DNA from 2 places in the Hymenobacter gelipurpurascens genome. Region 2 is predicted to be linked to the other one. Evidence: riboswitches for the same ligand, from Rfam matches in the RefSeq annotation. Region 2 holds a riboswitch; the other holds the start of a gene.
What was found. A riboswitch is a leader RNA that binds a small molecule or an ion and turns the genes downstream of it on or off. The one in region 2 is predicted to bind cobalamin.
Positions count from the first base shown of each region.

Region 1 (7,739 bases), on a different contig from region 2:
ATCCACTGCCCTTTGTGGTGCATCCACATGAACATGGGCGTATTGTCGGGGTTCCAGGCGGTGCCGGAGCCGTTGCGGCTCATGGGCAGATTGCGGGAATAGGCATGGCTCATGTACATACCGCCGTGGTCCATGCCCGCCATGCTGCTCATATCGTGGCCCGAGTGGTCCAAGCCCGGCATCGGCTGGGTCTTGCGGGTGGTATCGGGCGCGGCCATGCCGGGCATAGAGTGGCCTACGTGTTGGCTATGGTCAGCTGGTTTTTTGGCGCGGGCCGTATCAGCGGCGGGCGTTGCCATTTTGTGCATATCGTGCTGGGCCTGGGCCGTGGCAGATAGCAGCAGTAAAGCGGGCAGGAGTAAACGGGCAGAACGCATATAAAAACAAGTCGGGGTACTACAGCAGAAGTGTTCTGCAATAGTACCCCGACTTGGGCGGCAAAGTTTTACACGATTTGCGCCGGGCGCGTGCAAGGTTGTGCCTCACGGAGTGGCCTAGGCCAGTTGATCCAGAGATAAGCGCTTCGGCATCAGGTCGCGGCGGAACTCGCTTACGGAGCGGCCCGTCACTTGCCGGAACTGGTTGCTGAGGTGCTGGCCGCTGCTGTAGCGCATATGCTCAGCTATTTCACTCAGCGTCATTTCATTGTAGCTCAGCATCTCTTTCACGCGCTCAATTTTCAAGCGAATGAGGTACTTCTCGATGGTGAGGTTTGCCGTGCGCGAAAATACCTTGCTCAGGTGCGAGTAGGTGGCCGCAAACCGCTCCGTCAGAAACGCCGATGTCGTCAGGGGCATACGAGCCGTACGGAGGTGCTCCAAGTATTCAACTAGCGCGGCTTTGATTTGCTCCGTGAGCTGGTCGGCGCGGCCGAGAAGTACATCGAAGCCCGCTTCGCGCAGGATAGGGGCCACAGAAGCCGGATCAACGGGGGTACTCTGGTCTAGTTGGGCCTGGCCGAGTTTCACGTCGGTAGCATGGTAGCCAGCTTGCTCTAGGAGGGTGCGCACGGCATCAATGCAGCGTGGGCAAACCATATTTTTGATGTGGAGGAGCGTCGTTTTCACCGGTTTTTAGTTGAGTCCAACCGCGTAGCGGTCCGCGTGGGTTTACGAGTAGGAGAAGCGGCAACACGTGGCTTAGGCCGCCGGATAGGTTCCGTCGATTCCTCTGCCCATGTCTTGCCAAACCAACTGGTAGCTGCCCAACTTACAAAAGGCATAATGCCCAGGAAAGTGACAGCCAACAGCCAGAAAAATACGAAAAATGCGCCAAACAGGCGACCGAAGAAATGGTCTTGTACGCCAAACAAATATGCTACCAGCAACAGAGCAAGCCCCAGGCTCACAGCGGCCAGAATTCCCGTTTGTCGGAGAATTGGTTTGTACGTAACAGGCCAGGTGGGGGTACGGTTCATAAGCAGCCCAATGAGGGGCAGCAAATATATTAGTTACACGACTTTCTGCAGAACACGTCGGGTGGAGCGTTGGGCCGGAGTGGCCGGTGAGCGTAGAGTATAGACATGGCTGTGACGGGTTAAATAAGACAAATCAGAACGGGAGACCTAGGTATAGCCGGCAGCCGACCGGGTGGAAGACGGGCTGTTTTACCGAGGAACTGATTGTACGCAAAAACCACGGACGAGGTCAGCCGTACAGCAGAATTGTTTTCTGTCTTCCTGCTTCCTACCACTTCTCCATGAAAACCCTTCTCTCCCTCCGCTCAGCAGCCGTTGCGTTGCTGCTCAGCACAGCCCTTTTCACTACGGCCTGCGATACTGGCACCGGCACCGGCGAAACCAACGTAGAGCGCGGCGACAACAAGCGCAAAGACCCTGACCCCGGCCAGACTACCAACTCAGATTCGGCTACCGCTGGCCTACGCCGCGACACCACCGGCCGCCCTACAGGCCGCCAGCAGTACGAAGCCGCCAGCGAAGCCAAAGACCGCAACCGCGATGGCCTAGCCGATTAACGCTATTTCCGCCGCCACAACCTCGTGGCACTTAAAAACAAAAAGGCCGACTCCAGAAGAGCCGGCCTTTTTTGCGCACAAAAAATTACTTTATTGATTAATAAAATACGAAGCCATTCGGGGAGATACCGACCGCTGCGGAATCAAGCGCGACCCCGCTGGTATTGTAGCGGACCATGCGGCCGGGCCCGTTGTAGGAGAGGGCTAGGCCACCATAAATAGTGTTGTCGTTGGGGTCGATATCGAGACCGTAGAAGCCGCGCCGGATGAAAGGCGTAGTGGGCACGGCCGCATCGGCAATGCCCATGCGGAACACGCCGCTGCCGCTTTTGATGTAGAGCTGGTCGCCGGTGCCGTTGCGGCGCAGGCGGGAGCCGAAGCCGGGCGTGAAGCTCAGGTCACGCTTACGGGCCGTATAGGGCGCCACGTTCAGGAAATCAACTAAGCTGCCTTTTATGGATTTTGTGGCGTCCACGTAGTCGGTTTTGCCGGCGCACAGCACCCACACGCGCCCGTCGCGGTCCAGCGCAAAGCTGGAGGGCGAAGCACCTACCGTGAGCGTCGTTTCTACCGCATCCGTAGCGGTGTTGATAACCGTTACGGTGCTTTCCTCGGCGTTTGCCACGAACAGCTTGCCATTGGCCACCAGCATTTCCTCGGGGCCTTTGCCCACCGGAATAGTTTTGGTGATGGTATTCGTCTTCAGATCCAGCACGGCTACCCGCCCAATTACGGGTGTGGGGTACGTCGGCTGCACCCATTCGCTGATATAAGCCTTATCAGCGCTGGCGCCCACGATATAGCGTGGCTGGGCCAGCACGTTCTCGATGGTCGTTACCTTCTTGAAATCGGGCAACGATACCACGGTCAGCTTGCTGTTCTGGTTGCCCACAATGTAGCCCCGGTTGCCCACAACGGTCATCGACTGGGCCACATCAGCCAGCAAAGGTTGGCTGTTGGCCGCCTGGAATACATCGAGCGCTGTAATTTTCTTGCTCGGCACATCGAACAAGCTCACGGTGCCATCGGGCGTGCCGTAGCTGCCTTCGTTTACCACAAACACGCTGTTGGTTTGCGCGGCGGGTGTGGGCGTATTCGGATTGTCAGGGTCGCAGGCAGTCAGAAAGGCGAGAGTGCCGGTCGTTAGGAGTGCGGCCCGTTGCCACTGCTTCAATAAGAACAGATTGGAATACATAAAATGGAATGAAGGAAAAGAAAGAAAGACGTTAGTGCCAGGCTACACGCACGCTCAGCTGCGCCGAGCGCGGCGGCATAGCTCGGTAGAGGTAGTTCTGGTAAGATTGATTGGTGAGGTTGCGGCCCTGCGCCAGCACCGTGAGGGCCAGCGAGCTGCGGAGCATGCGCCAAGTGTAGCCCAGGCGGGCGTCGAGCAAGCCGTAGGAAGGCAGAAAGTTGTTGCCCTCATCTTCCACGTAGCGGAATCCTGTCAGGGTGAAAGAGGAGCCAGCCTGCCACTTGTTCCAGGTGCCATCGAGCGTGGCGGCGCCTGTGTGCTGGGGTGTGTACACCAGCTGCCGGCCGGAAAGCGTGGCTGTCGTCAGCTCGTCGCGGGTTTTGTAGGCGCGGGTATAGCCGTAGGCCACTCTGCCCGACACAGAATAGGCCGTGGTGCGCCATTTCAGCTCCGAGGTTGCTTCCAGACCATAGGTGCGCACCTGCCGCAGGTTGCGCGGGCTCACGAAGTTTTGCCCCGGCTTCGGCCACCACATCACCCAGTTATCTACTAGCTGCTGGTAGCCGGTTACTTCGCTGTGCAGCGTGAGGCTGAGTTGCTCTAGGCCAGTCCACTCGTGGCGTAGGCCACCCTCGTAGCCAAAGCTGCTTTCGGGCAGCAGGTTTGGGTCGCCGCCGGGTTGGTAGTAGCGCTCATTGAGGGTAGGAGCCCGGTAGCCGCGCGCCGCGCTGGCCTTTAGCAGCCACTTGTTGGTAGCCGATTCGCGGAACTGCCACTCCGCGCCCAGCACCGGCGTAAGCGGTGGCCGCCGCCCCGGCAGCAGCGCCTGCCGCAAGGTGCCCGACAAATGCAGGGTAGGCCACGGGTCGTAGCGCAGGAGGGCATAGCCGGCAAAGCGGTTCTCCGCCAGGTCGCGGCCATAGTCCGACATCTGCACCGCGAAATGCTGCGCTTCGGCTCCTACCCGCAAGCTAGTGACGGGCCCGAACCGAAGCGTATGGCTGGCCTGGGCCTGGGTGGTGCGCACGCGGGAGTCGCTGCGGAAAGCGTCGGTGCTGTAGTTCAGGATGTCTTCGAACCAAGCCACCCGCACTGCCGACTCATGACGGTTCGTTACGCGCTCATAACCTAATAGTAGCCGGCGGCTCTGGTCACGCTGGCGGGCATGGTCGTTTTGGGTGCCGATGGCGGGCTGAATCTGGCGGTCGGAGTCGGTGAGCCAGGCGGCGGCCTGTAGTTGGCCCTGCTGGCCTAGGCGCCACGTTACGTCCTGCGCCAGGCTGCCTTGCCAGAAAGCCGCGTTGGTTTGGCGCGGCCGCCCGCCGCCGGGCAAATCAAACGGGAAATCGTTGGTGGCATGCCGGTAGGTGGCGCTGGTGCGCACGGCTACCCGCTCGTCGCTGAAGCCGCCTTCCAGGTTGCCGGCCCGTAGGCCAAAGCTGCCCGCATCTGCCTGGCCCGCAGCCGTAAAACCAGCTCCCCAGCGTACCGGCGAAGACAGCAAAATAGAGCCGCCTACCGCCCCCGAGCCGTACAGGCCACTTGTGGGGCCCGGCTGAATATCTATCTGCGTGGCGCCGCTCACGGGCAGCAAGGCAAAATCGTTCTGCCCCAGCGTAGGCAGCATAATATTAAAGCCATTCCAGAGCACAGCTGTATGCTGGGCCGAAGTGCCGCGCATGGTGATGGTGCTGAGCTGACCGGGGCCGTAGTTTTTCAGGTACAGCGGCGTACGTGCCGCCAAGGCCTCCGAGAGCATACCCGTGCGGTAAGGCGCCAGCGCTGCAGAATCCAGGGTGATGATGCGGGTGCCGGTGGCAAAGCGGTTGGGCCGCTCCACCTGAATATGCACCGCGGGCAGCGCCTGCACCGAGTCGGTGGCGTGCGTAGTGGCCTGCTGGCCTAGCACGGCGGCAGGCAGTAGGAGCAAACCCATGGACCCCAGCCGGCTGAGGGTACTCAGGGAGGTGGTAAAGGGCCGCTTGGCGAAAAGGGTACTGATGAGAACCAAAATTTCCGGGATAGGAAAAGTCAGTTCAAAACTTCTGGCACTGCCTTCCGAAACCGGAATGCCCTACCGAAGCCGAGTCCGAATACAGGAAATCAAGCCGCCCGAGGGCCGCTTACTGCAATCGTTCTCCGCCCTTCCTCCGAAGGCGCTGAACATAGGAAATGCAAAGGCAGGTCTCCTGGCTTGCTTCGGGTCGGTCGCCTTCCCATTTCTTTGCCGGCTACTAAGTGGCCTACATCAAAACAGTGGCAGGGGGAATGACCGCCTGGTAAAAAGAAGCGTACAGTTGCGGGGACAGCTCCGGAATTAAACCGGATTCCCTTTTCAGCCTCGCCCCCCAATCGGAGTCCGGCCACCTTTACGCAGGCAAAGATAAGGCAATTATCGATGCGCTGAGGAAGATGAGCCGCAAGTGGCTAGGTCAGTAGTGGCCTAGCGCCGCTATTTCTTCTCCTGCCCAACAACCGCATGAAACTCCCCCTCGACTTTTACCGCCGCCCCGACCCCGTAGGAATTGCCCGTGAGCTAATCGGGAAACACCTGTTTACGCGCATTGATGGTGTGCTCACGGGTGGCCGAATCGTGGAAACAGAGGCCTACGCCCACCTCAACGACCAAGCCTGCCATTCGCATTTGGGTCGCTACACGGCCCGCACGAAAATCATGTACGAGCCCGGCGGAGTGGCCTACACCTATCTGATTTATGGCCGCTACACCTTGTTTAATATTATCACCAATGAAGCCGGCAAAGCCGATGCCGTCCTGATCAGAGGGCTAGAGCCGTTGGAAGGCATTCCGGAAATGCTGCTTCGCCGGGGTATTACGGCAGTGCAGCGTAACCTCACCTCCGGCCCCGGCCTGCTCACGCAAGCCCTCGGCATCACAACCGCCCATTACGGCACAGACCTCACCGGCAATTTTATCTGGATGGAAGACCAAGGAGAGAAAGTGGCCTACGAAGACATAATAGCCTCTCCCAGAGTCGGCATCGATTACGCCGGCGAGGATGCTGCCTTACCGTGGCGCTTTCGCCTAAAAGACAGCAAGTGGGTAAGCCCGGCGAAGTGAGGTAGGAACTATTGGATCAAGTGGCCTAGAAGGGTTGTCATTGCGAGGAGGCACGACGAAGCAATCCTTCCTTGGCGTAGGCAGTACATCTGTCGAAAATGAAAAGCCCTTACTTCTCCCATGGAAGTAAGGGCTTTCAGTTATTCAGTATTTCGTGCAATGTTAAAGCAAAGATTGTTTCGTCGTGCCTCCTCGCAATGACAAGGCAGGCCTAGGCCAGTCAGAACGACCAACTCATTAGTTCACAGCTTCTCACACACCAGCACCATTAGCTTGCCTTCCAGATTGGTGGTAGCAAACAGGTACAGGTCGCCGCCCTCCCGAATGCCGGTACGGTGCCGGAACTCCGCTACAGTATCGGGGAAGTTGCGGGTAGTGACGTGGGCCCGCACCTCGGGGCCTAAGTAAGTGCGCAGGGCTTGGCCATCGTATTTCTCCGTGCCCCGAATCCGGAAAATGCGGCCCGGGAACTGTGGGTGCAGTGTGTCAGAAGTATAGAGGTGGCTGTGCTGGTGGAGCTTCAGCATCTCGAAGGCAGTACCGATGCTGCGGAATCCGCCGGCTTTCAGCACGGCCACGTTGGGCTCGTAGAGGTACTCCTGCGGCAAGGCATACCGCGCAATGGCCCGGCTTTCCCGGGCGCGGTTCAGCCGAAACTCCTGCTGCTGCCCGTTGCGGAGCAAATTCACCGTGAAACGCTCGGGGTCTACAGCCGGCTCGGGGCCCAGTTCATACAGCACCTCTTTGCACTCATTGTCTACGGCTACCACCCATAGGCGGCGTACGTGGCGCAGCTCCTGCAAGGCCTGCTCGATATCGAGCATGGGCGAGGTTTTGAGTAGTACGCTGCGGCTTTTGTGCAGCAGGAGCGGCATAATGCGCAGCACATCGGGCTCACAGTCCTGCAGCCGGAAAATCTTGCGGGCAGCCGTGTCGCGTCGGGCCGGGTCGAGGTAGATCCAGTCGAACGTATCGGGCGTGCTGCGCAGGAAGTTCACGGCATCGTCGTTGTGACACTGCACATTCTCGATACCGAGTTGCTGCAGGTTGTAGCGCACTACCTCTACCAGGCCCAGGTTGCGCTCCACATAATGAACCTCGGGTACAGTGGCCGCAAAATGCGCCGCATCTACTCCGAAGCCGCCTGTAATGTCAGCCAAACGCTGCCCGCGTACCAAACTGGCTTTGTAAGCCGCCGTACGGTCAGAAGAGGCCTGCTCCACGGAGAGAGCAGGCGGGAAAATCAGGTCCGGATTTTCGGCCCAGGCCGGCAGTTTGGCGCGGGCTTTCTGGCGCGCCTGAATCTGACGCACGAGGTCCGGAACGGGTAGGCCAGGATAACGGCGGGCCTGCAGCGCCAGTTGAGCGGGGTCGTCGTGCAGATGCTCGGCTACGTATTGCCGGGCCGCTGCCGGCAGCGGGTATTCCATGTAGGGTTCCTACGAAAAAACAATGGCCGCAGTCAGCAACTGCGGCAGAAAGTATCCTCAA
Region 1 covers NZ_FYEW01000002.1:683,530-691,268, reverse strand. Annotated here, with positions in the region: gene CFT68_RS14805 (hypothetical protein) at 1-377, opposite strand, end outside; gene CFT68_RS14800 (AraC family transcriptional regulator) at 495-1,067, opposite strand; gene CFT68_RS14790 (hypothetical protein) at 1,699-1,974, shown strand; gene CFT68_RS14785 (YncE family protein) at 2,072-3,169, opposite strand; gene CFT68_RS14780 (TonB-dependent receptor) at 3,201-5,105, opposite strand; cobalamin riboswitch at 5,332-5,555, opposite strand; gene CFT68_RS14775 (DNA-3-methyladenine glycosylase) at 5,649-6,248, shown strand; gene CFT68_RS14770 (class I SAM-dependent methyltransferase) at 6,491-7,678, opposite strand.
Region 1: it holds a riboswitch for cobalamin, as region 2 does, so the genes downstream of both, CFT68_RS14780 (TonB-dependent receptor) here and CFT68_RS03715 (acyl-CoA thioesterase) in region 2, are expected to answer to the same signal.

Region 2 (7,739 bases):
CCTTTGACGGAGGGCCGGCTGTAGTCGATGGTGTAGGCCACTCCGCCGGGCGCGGTGCCCATTACGGTAGCGGGCGGGCTGGGCCGCTTCGATTTGTCTTCGGGCGCTTTGGTTGTAGTGGTCTTGGTGGTAGTTGTAGTGGTGCCCTGGGCGAAGGCCGCACCGGTTAGCAGGGAGGCCCCAATGAATAGGGTCAGGAATTTGAAAGTGCGCATGGCGTTGATGGGGTTAAGGAGAGTGAGATAGAACAGTAAGCACAACGTACGAACTTTGTTTTCGGGGCAAAAGCACGTCCTCAAAAAAAGCTCTTCCAGTTTCTCATGGACATATCTAGAAGTCAACTAGTTGCTTCTGTTTCCTGCTGAGCTACGCTAGGCCACTTGCCGGTTACTGGTCATCGCGCATGCGGGAGGTGTCGCGGGTGTCGCCCATGCGCAGGTACACCAGCAGGGAGATGGCGGCGCAGGCCGTTACGTACCAGTAAAACCAGGTTTCCACGCCGTTGTCTTTGGCCAGCAAGGCCACGTATTCGGCGGTTCCTCCGAAGATGGCCACCGTGAGAGCATACGGCAGGCCTACGCCCAGCGCCCTGATTTCCGTCGGGAACAGCTCGGCCTTCACCACGGCATTAATGGAGGTGTAGCCACTCACGATACACAAGGCCAGCACCAGCAGCCAGAAGGCCGCGCCAGGCCCGCTGGAGTGGCCTAGCGCCGTGAGCAGCGGGTAGGTGCCCAGCGTAGAGCCCACCCCAAAAAAAAGCAGCACCGGCCGCCGGCCCACCCGGTCGGAAATGGCGCCCAGCACGGGCTGAAGCAGCATGGCCACGCCCAGCGCCCCAAAGGAAACCAACGTGGCATCGGCCTTGCTGAAACCGGCTGTGTTCACCAGAAACTTCTGCACATAGGTAGTAAACGTGTAGAATACCACCGTACCGCCCAGCGTAAGGCCCACCACCGTCAAGACCTCGCGCGGGTAGCGCAGCAGCACCTTCAGCTTACTGGGTTGCGCGGCGGCTTCCGGGTCAGTGGCCGTGGTGGTCTGGTGGGTGAAAGCGTCGGTTTCTTCCATGGTGCGGCGCAGGTACAGCGCCACCAGCGCCGCCACGGCCCCGAGGGCAAACGGTACGCGCCAGCCCCAGGCATACAGCTCTCCCGGGCTAAGCACTTTCTGGAGACCAAGCTGCACCAGCAGCGCCAGCAGCTGCCCGGCAATAAGCGTGACGTACTGAAAACTGGAGAAGAAGCCGCGGTTGCGCTGGTCGGCCATTTCGCTCAGGTACGTGGCCGAGGTGCCGTACTCGCCGCCTACGCTCAGGCCCTGCAGCAGCCGCGCCAGCACCAGCAGTATGGGGGCCGCCACCCCAATCTGGCTATAACCGGGCGTAAGGGCGATGAGCAGAGAGCCACCGCACATCAGCAGCACCGAGAGCAGCAGCGCGGCTTTGCGGCCGTGGCGGTCGGCGTAAATACCCATCAGCCAGCCGCCCAGAGGCCGCATCAGAAAGCCCACCGCAAAGATGGCGGCCGAGTTGAGCAGCTGAGCCGTCAGGTCGCCTTTGGGGAAGAACGCTGGCGCGAAATACAGCGCAAATGCCGAGTACACGTACCAATCGTACCACTCTACCAGGTTGCCCACCGAGCCGCTGAAGATGGAGCGGATGCGGGAGGCCATTGTTCGCGGCGCAAGAGAAGCAGCAGGAAGAGCCATAGGCCAGTAGCGGAAGAAAAAGGAACGGCCGCAAAATAGCGGAAGCCATCGGAAACTTGCCCTAGGTCATCCGGCCCGCGTCCAATTGGCGGGTTCTGCTACCTTTGGGCCAGTTCTTTGTCTGTTTTTCCAGTCAGACGAGCGGCAGGTTTATGGCTTCGGCCGGAATGAAAAGGGAACCGGGTGCAACTCCCGGACAGACGCGCTACTGTAAGTAACCAATCGTCAGTGCTTTCCAGCCACAGCCCATTGCCTGCCAACGCGGGTGAGAAGGGCGGAAAGCATGTTACAAGTCAGGAGACCTGCCCGCCGCTCTTTATGATGAGGCTCCTGCGCGAATCGGGTCCTTGTTGGGTGCTGCTGCGGGCTTCTGCCCTCCTCCACTGTTCTGGCCTACGGGCAAGCGCGGGCAGGTGAGCGCGTACGGCTGCGGGCATTCCGGCAATGATTAGGAGGCGTTGGGAGCCGCGGAAACCGCCGGCAAAGGGTATTCCCCCTATATATTTCCCAACTTCATGTCAGCTCTCGACGAAAAAATCAGCCGCGCGGAAACCCGCATTTTCAAAGCCGTTTTCCCAAATACCACCAACCACTACGATACGCTGTTTGGCGGCACCACGCTCCATATGATGGATGAGGTAGCCTTTATTACGGCTACCCGGTTCAGCCGCCTCAAAATGGTGACGGTATCCTCCGATAAAGTCGATTTTACGCATCCCATTCCGGGCGGCACTCTGGTGGAACTGATTGGGCGTGTGGCCCGCGTAGGTAACACCAGCCTGCAAGTCCGCGTAGAGCTATTTGTGGAGCAGATGTACTCTGAAGAGCGAATCAAGGCCGTTTCGGGCCTGTTCACCTTCGTGGCCATTGATGATCAGAAACGTCCGGTTTCCATCCTGGGCCAGAGTTGATGCTTCATTTTTGGGAAGATGGTATCTTCTGAGTAGTCAGGAGCTTATGGCGCGGCGCCAGCTTTCTTATCCAAAACTATATTGGAATCTTAAGATAAACTGAACCTTTCTGGACTACAGACGGGTTAGAGCCACTATTAATCACCTGATTTCTCCTCTCAGTTGAAAATGGAGCAGCCCATTGCTAATCAGAAAGCCCGTTTGGAACAATCCTTTCAAGAGGCCGACAAAGCTCGTGAAGAGCTTACCGACTCCATATCCAACTCTGTCGCCGCCAACTGCGACCTGCTACATCACGGATTGGTCAGCGCCAAGGGCCTGGAAGTCACCACCGAAATGTACCGTCACTTGCTAGGACGGCTGCTGCGCAACCCTTCCGGCGAAGTACGCAGCCAAGTGTTGGAGCATTTCAATCAGTCGATGGAGAAGTTCTGGCCCCGGAAAACCACTACCAGTCAAGACTGAATCGGCCGCTAGGCCAGTTTGGTTAGGCTCCTGCCCTGCCGCCCGCCCCCTGTGTTGCCTATCTGGCAATGCTTCTGGCGAGTGGCAGGGCAGTTTGCTGATTATGAACAAAGTGGTCTGGCACCACTACCATCAGCGCGTCCTGCGAAGCTTGCCGAAGCATCTGGCGTGCTAATGTTGTAGCGCTTATCGATGATTCGAGCGTGATGCCCCGACCAACTCAGCAGGACGACGCCCCGGAGCATTCTAATTACTGGCCTTGTTTCCGGCATAAACCCCGGCCGATCACACACTCTAGGCCACCTTTTTCGTATTTTTGCAGCTGCTTTTTTCCTTTGGTTCAAAGGCTAACTCCCTTTCACCTTTCTTATGCCTACTCCTCAAGAAATCGAGGTCCTGCTTCCGCCGGAAGTGGCCTACGATGAAATGGCGCGCTACCGCGCCCTACTCGACGCCGCTGGGTTGGTGCCCGGCCAGGCCGATTTTGTGCACCTGCGCAAGCGTTCCATTGATGCGCGCGGCCGGCAGCCCCTGGTTCGCCTGCGCGCCGATATTTATGAAACGGCGCCGCCAACTGACCTGTTTGGGCCGTGGTTCAAGTACCCCGGCGTAGGCCAGTCGAAGCGCTCCGTCATCATTGTAGGAGCCGGTTCGGCGGGCCTGTTTGCAGCTCTGCGTGCCATTGAGCTGGGCATAAAACCCATTGTGCTGGAGCGCGGCAAAGATGTGCGCACCCGCCGCCGCGACCTGGCCGCGCTCAACAAGGACCACGTAGTGGATTCTGACTCGAATTACTGCTTTGGCGAAGGCGGCGCCGGCACCTACTCCGACGGCAAGCTCTACACCCGCGCCACCAAGCGCGGCGACGTGGGCCGCATTCTGCGGATTCTGGTGCAGCACGGCGCTACCCCAGATATTCTCGTCGATGCCCACCCCCACATCGGCACCAACAAGTTGCCCTCCGTGGTGCAGGCCCTGCGCGAAACCATCCGGGAGGCGGGCGGCGAAGTGCGGTTTGAAACCCGCGTCACGGACCTCATTCTGGAGCAAAACCACCTGCGTGGCGTAGTTACGGCCAGCGGTGAAGCCCTAGAGGCCGATGCCGTGATTCTGGCCACTGGCCACTCCGCCCGCGATATATATGAGCTGCTGCACCGCCGCGGCGTACTGATTGAGGCCAAACCCTTTGCCTTGGGTGTGCGCGTTGAGCATCAGCAGCAGCTTATTGACCAAGCCCAGTACCGCCGCCAGGAACGCGGGGCGCTGCCCGCGGCGTCGTATGCGCTGGTGCACCAAACCCAGTGGCAGAACAAGCAGCGGGGCGTGTTTTCGTTCTGCATGTGCCCCGGTGGCTTCATTGTGCCCTCGGCCACGGCGCCCGGCGAAGTAGTAGTGAACGGCATGAGCCCCAGCCGCCGCGACTCCCGTTTCGCCAACTCCGGTATCGTGACGGCCATTGAGCTGGAGGACATGGACGTGCGCCAGCACGGCGCCCTGGCGGGCCTGCGGCTGCAGCAGGAAATTGAGCAGCGCGCCTGCCAGCTGGCCGGCAATACCCAGCTTGCGCCCGCCCAGCGCCTCGGCGACTTCCTGAAAGGCAAAGTCTCCTCGGAGCTGCTGGAAACCAGCTATCAGCCGGGCCTGGTATCGGTGCAGATGGAAGACGTGCTTGGCAGTGGCCTAGCGGAGCGGCTGCGACAAGGATTCAAGAATTTCGGGCAGAAGATTCCGGGCTACGCCACCAATGCCGCCCAGATTGTGGGCGTGGAAAGCCGCACCTCCTCTCCCGTCCGTATTCCGCGCGACCGGGATACGCTGCAGCACCCCGAGGTGCGTGGGCTGTTTCCCTGCGGTGAAGGGGCGGGCTATGCCGGCGGCATTGTTTCGGCGGCCATGGATGGGGAACGGTGCGCTGAGGCAGTATTGGCAGCCATCAGCTCGAAATAATCGTTAAAGGAGTACACCACCCGTTGTCTGAACATTGACGACAGATGACGGCTACTTTCCTTAGTTATGAAAAAGACTCTCGTTCTCGGCGCCAGCGACAATCCTAACCGGTACGCCTACCGCGCTGTCCATCAGCTTAAAAGAAACGGCCACGAAGTAGTGCCCGTGGGCATCAGGAAGGGCCAAGTGGCCGGCCTGGATATCCATACCGACCGCCCGCAATCAGAGGGCGTGGATACCGTGACGCTGTACGTAGGCCCGCAAAACCAACCGGGCTGGTACGACTACATTCTAGACTTAAACCCCAAGCGCATCATCTTCAACCCCGGCACCGAAAACCCGGAACTGGAGGAATTGGCCCAGCAACGCGGCATTCAAACGGAAGAAGCCTGCACCCTGGTGATGCTGAGCGTAGGCCAGTACTAAGAACGGCCGCCAATTACAGCCGCCAGAGGTTAGAAACGCACCACTGTTTCTAGTCTTTGGCGGCTTTTTTATGCATATCCTTTTCGCTATAATTACAGCTCTATCAAGGCATACTCGCGGGCGCTCAGCCCACCACTCAGCCTCCTATTAATCTACAACTACTCCGTGTACTCATGAAAAATCTTCTACTGCTATTGGTGGGGTTATTAGCGCTGGCCGGCTGCGAAAAGAAAACCGGAGAGGTAGTGCCCAAGCATAAAGTATCTGTCTCGATTCAGACTAAAAATGCTTCTAGCGACTACGAAGCCCATATGCTGGTGCAAAAGCAAACCAACCAGAGTCTCACCACCGTCTATTCAAAGAGTATCCGGACGGGTTCCGATTCCTTTGTCCATGATGAAAGGCCAGTACCCGCCGGCACCACCTTTACGGCTCAGGTACAGTTCTATCCGGTAGTTGCCCGGCCCGGCACTACCCTATCTGGCTCTATCGAGGCCACTATTAAGGTAGACGGCGTGGTGAAAAACAACGTGGTCATTTCCGGCATCACGGCTCCCAACAGCGCCGGTTTGCGCACGGCTACCATCTCTACCACACTGTAGCCCGCCGCGCTTCCGCTTTTCAGGATGGTTACAACCTACTGGTCAGCCATCAGTCCAACTATGTTGAGCTGGTGGCTGACCATTTTTTATTGATTGATTCAGAAAGCTATCTGTTAGATTTTCAGCTACTTTCTTTCATTGCACCAGGAAATGTTTGAATAGCGAATACTTTTTTCCTGGACCGAGGCAACCACACCCCAACAGGTTGCATCTAGCCCACCAAACGACTTGCTCCTGACGCGAACTTTACTCCTGCTTCCGTGACTGATGCTGACCTCATAGCCGCCTGCCGTCAAGGCAGCAGCCGCGCCCAGAAGCTGCTCTATGAGCGGTTCGCGGGCCTGATGCTGTCGGTGTGCATGCGCTACCTGCGGCGCCGAGAAGACGCTGAGGAAGCCCTGATTGTGGGCTTCACCAAAGTATTCCGGGCCCTGGACCAGTACCGCCACGAAGGCTCGTTTGAAGGCTGGATCCGGCGGATTATGGTGAACGAGGCGCTAGGCCTGTTGCGCCGCAAAGAGCCGCTGCACATGGCCATCGACGATTTGACCTACGATGTGCCGGCTACCGCCGCCACCGCCGAAAGCCAGCTCAACGCCGATGACATGCTGGCCGTATTGGCCGAATTGCCCGCCGGTTACCGCACGGTTTTCAACCTGTACGCGCTGGAAGGCTTTACCCACCCCGAAATCGGCGAACTGCTCGGTATTTCGGAAGGCACCAGCAAGTCGCAGCTTAGTAAGGCCCGGGCCATGCTCCAACGCCGCCTCTTGGTGGCCGCCGCCGAAGCCCGCCCTTCCTCCACCTCCTCAACGAAAGAAGTATATGCAACCGGAAGATATTGATAAGCTGTTTCGGGACCGGTTGGAGGGCCACGCGCCCACACCGCCCGCTTACCTCTGGAACCAGCTAGAGGCCGAGATTCAGCCCAAGCGCAAGCGCCCCGTCATGTGGCTGGCCGCCGCAGCCGTGGCCCTGCTCACGCTGCTTGGTGGCGCCTGGATGCTGCTGGTGCAGCAAGGCCCTACCAGTGGCCTAGGAGCCGGTGCGGTAGCTTCGGTAACGAAGAAAAGCCCCGCAAAAAAATCTGCTGCAACCCAGGCAACCCCCGCTTCACCTTCTCCATCTACCACCTCAGAAGCCCAGAATGAAGCGGCGCCCACTGAGGTGGCCATCTCAGAAGCTTCTGCCGCCCGGCCCGAGGGTGTACAACCGGCCCCCGCTGCAGAAACCCGCCGCACTGGCCTAGGCCACTCCCAGGCCCCTCGCTCTACGCCTGCTCAACCTCAAAAAGCTATGCTGGCCGCCGCCCCTTCTCGCCAGGCTGTAGCGCCTGCCACGCCCGCCCCAACTGCTCCGGAGCAGCGTGCGGTGGCAGTAGCTCTGCCCGCAGAAGTGGATCCCGCCACCAACACCTTAGCCCTGGCAACTGCGGCTAAGTCAGTACCCATGGGCCCGATTGAAGTAGAAGTACGCCCCTCCACGGTTGCTACCGCGTTGGCTACTTCTGATGCTTCAGACTATGGCCGCCGCCCACGACTGGGAGCCTTGCTGCAGCAGGCCCGCAACGCGGTGCGCGGCGACAAAGTGAGCCTGACGGATGCCGGCCTGCCGGAAGTGGTAACGGTGGAGGCCCGCCTAGGCAACCGCACGCTTACCAAAGTTATCCAACTCTAAC
Region 2 covers NZ_FYEW01000001.1:885,691-893,429, reverse strand. Annotated here, with positions in the region: gene CFT68_RS03725 (DUF2911 domain-containing protein) at 1-215, opposite strand, end outside; gene CFT68_RS03720 (MFS transporter) at 388-1,710, opposite strand; cobalamin riboswitch at 1,840-2,034, shown strand; gene CFT68_RS03715 (acyl-CoA thioesterase) at 2,226-2,621, shown strand; gene CFT68_RS03710 (hypothetical protein) at 2,790-3,086, shown strand; gene CFT68_RS03705 (NAD(P)/FAD-dependent oxidoreductase) at 3,456-5,033, shown strand; gene CFT68_RS03700 (CoA-binding protein) at 5,100-5,459, shown strand; gene CFT68_RS03695 (hypothetical protein) at 5,633-6,061, shown strand; gene CFT68_RS03690 (RNA polymerase sigma factor) at 6,322-6,906, shown strand; gene CFT68_RS03685 (hypothetical protein) at 6,887-7,738, shown strand.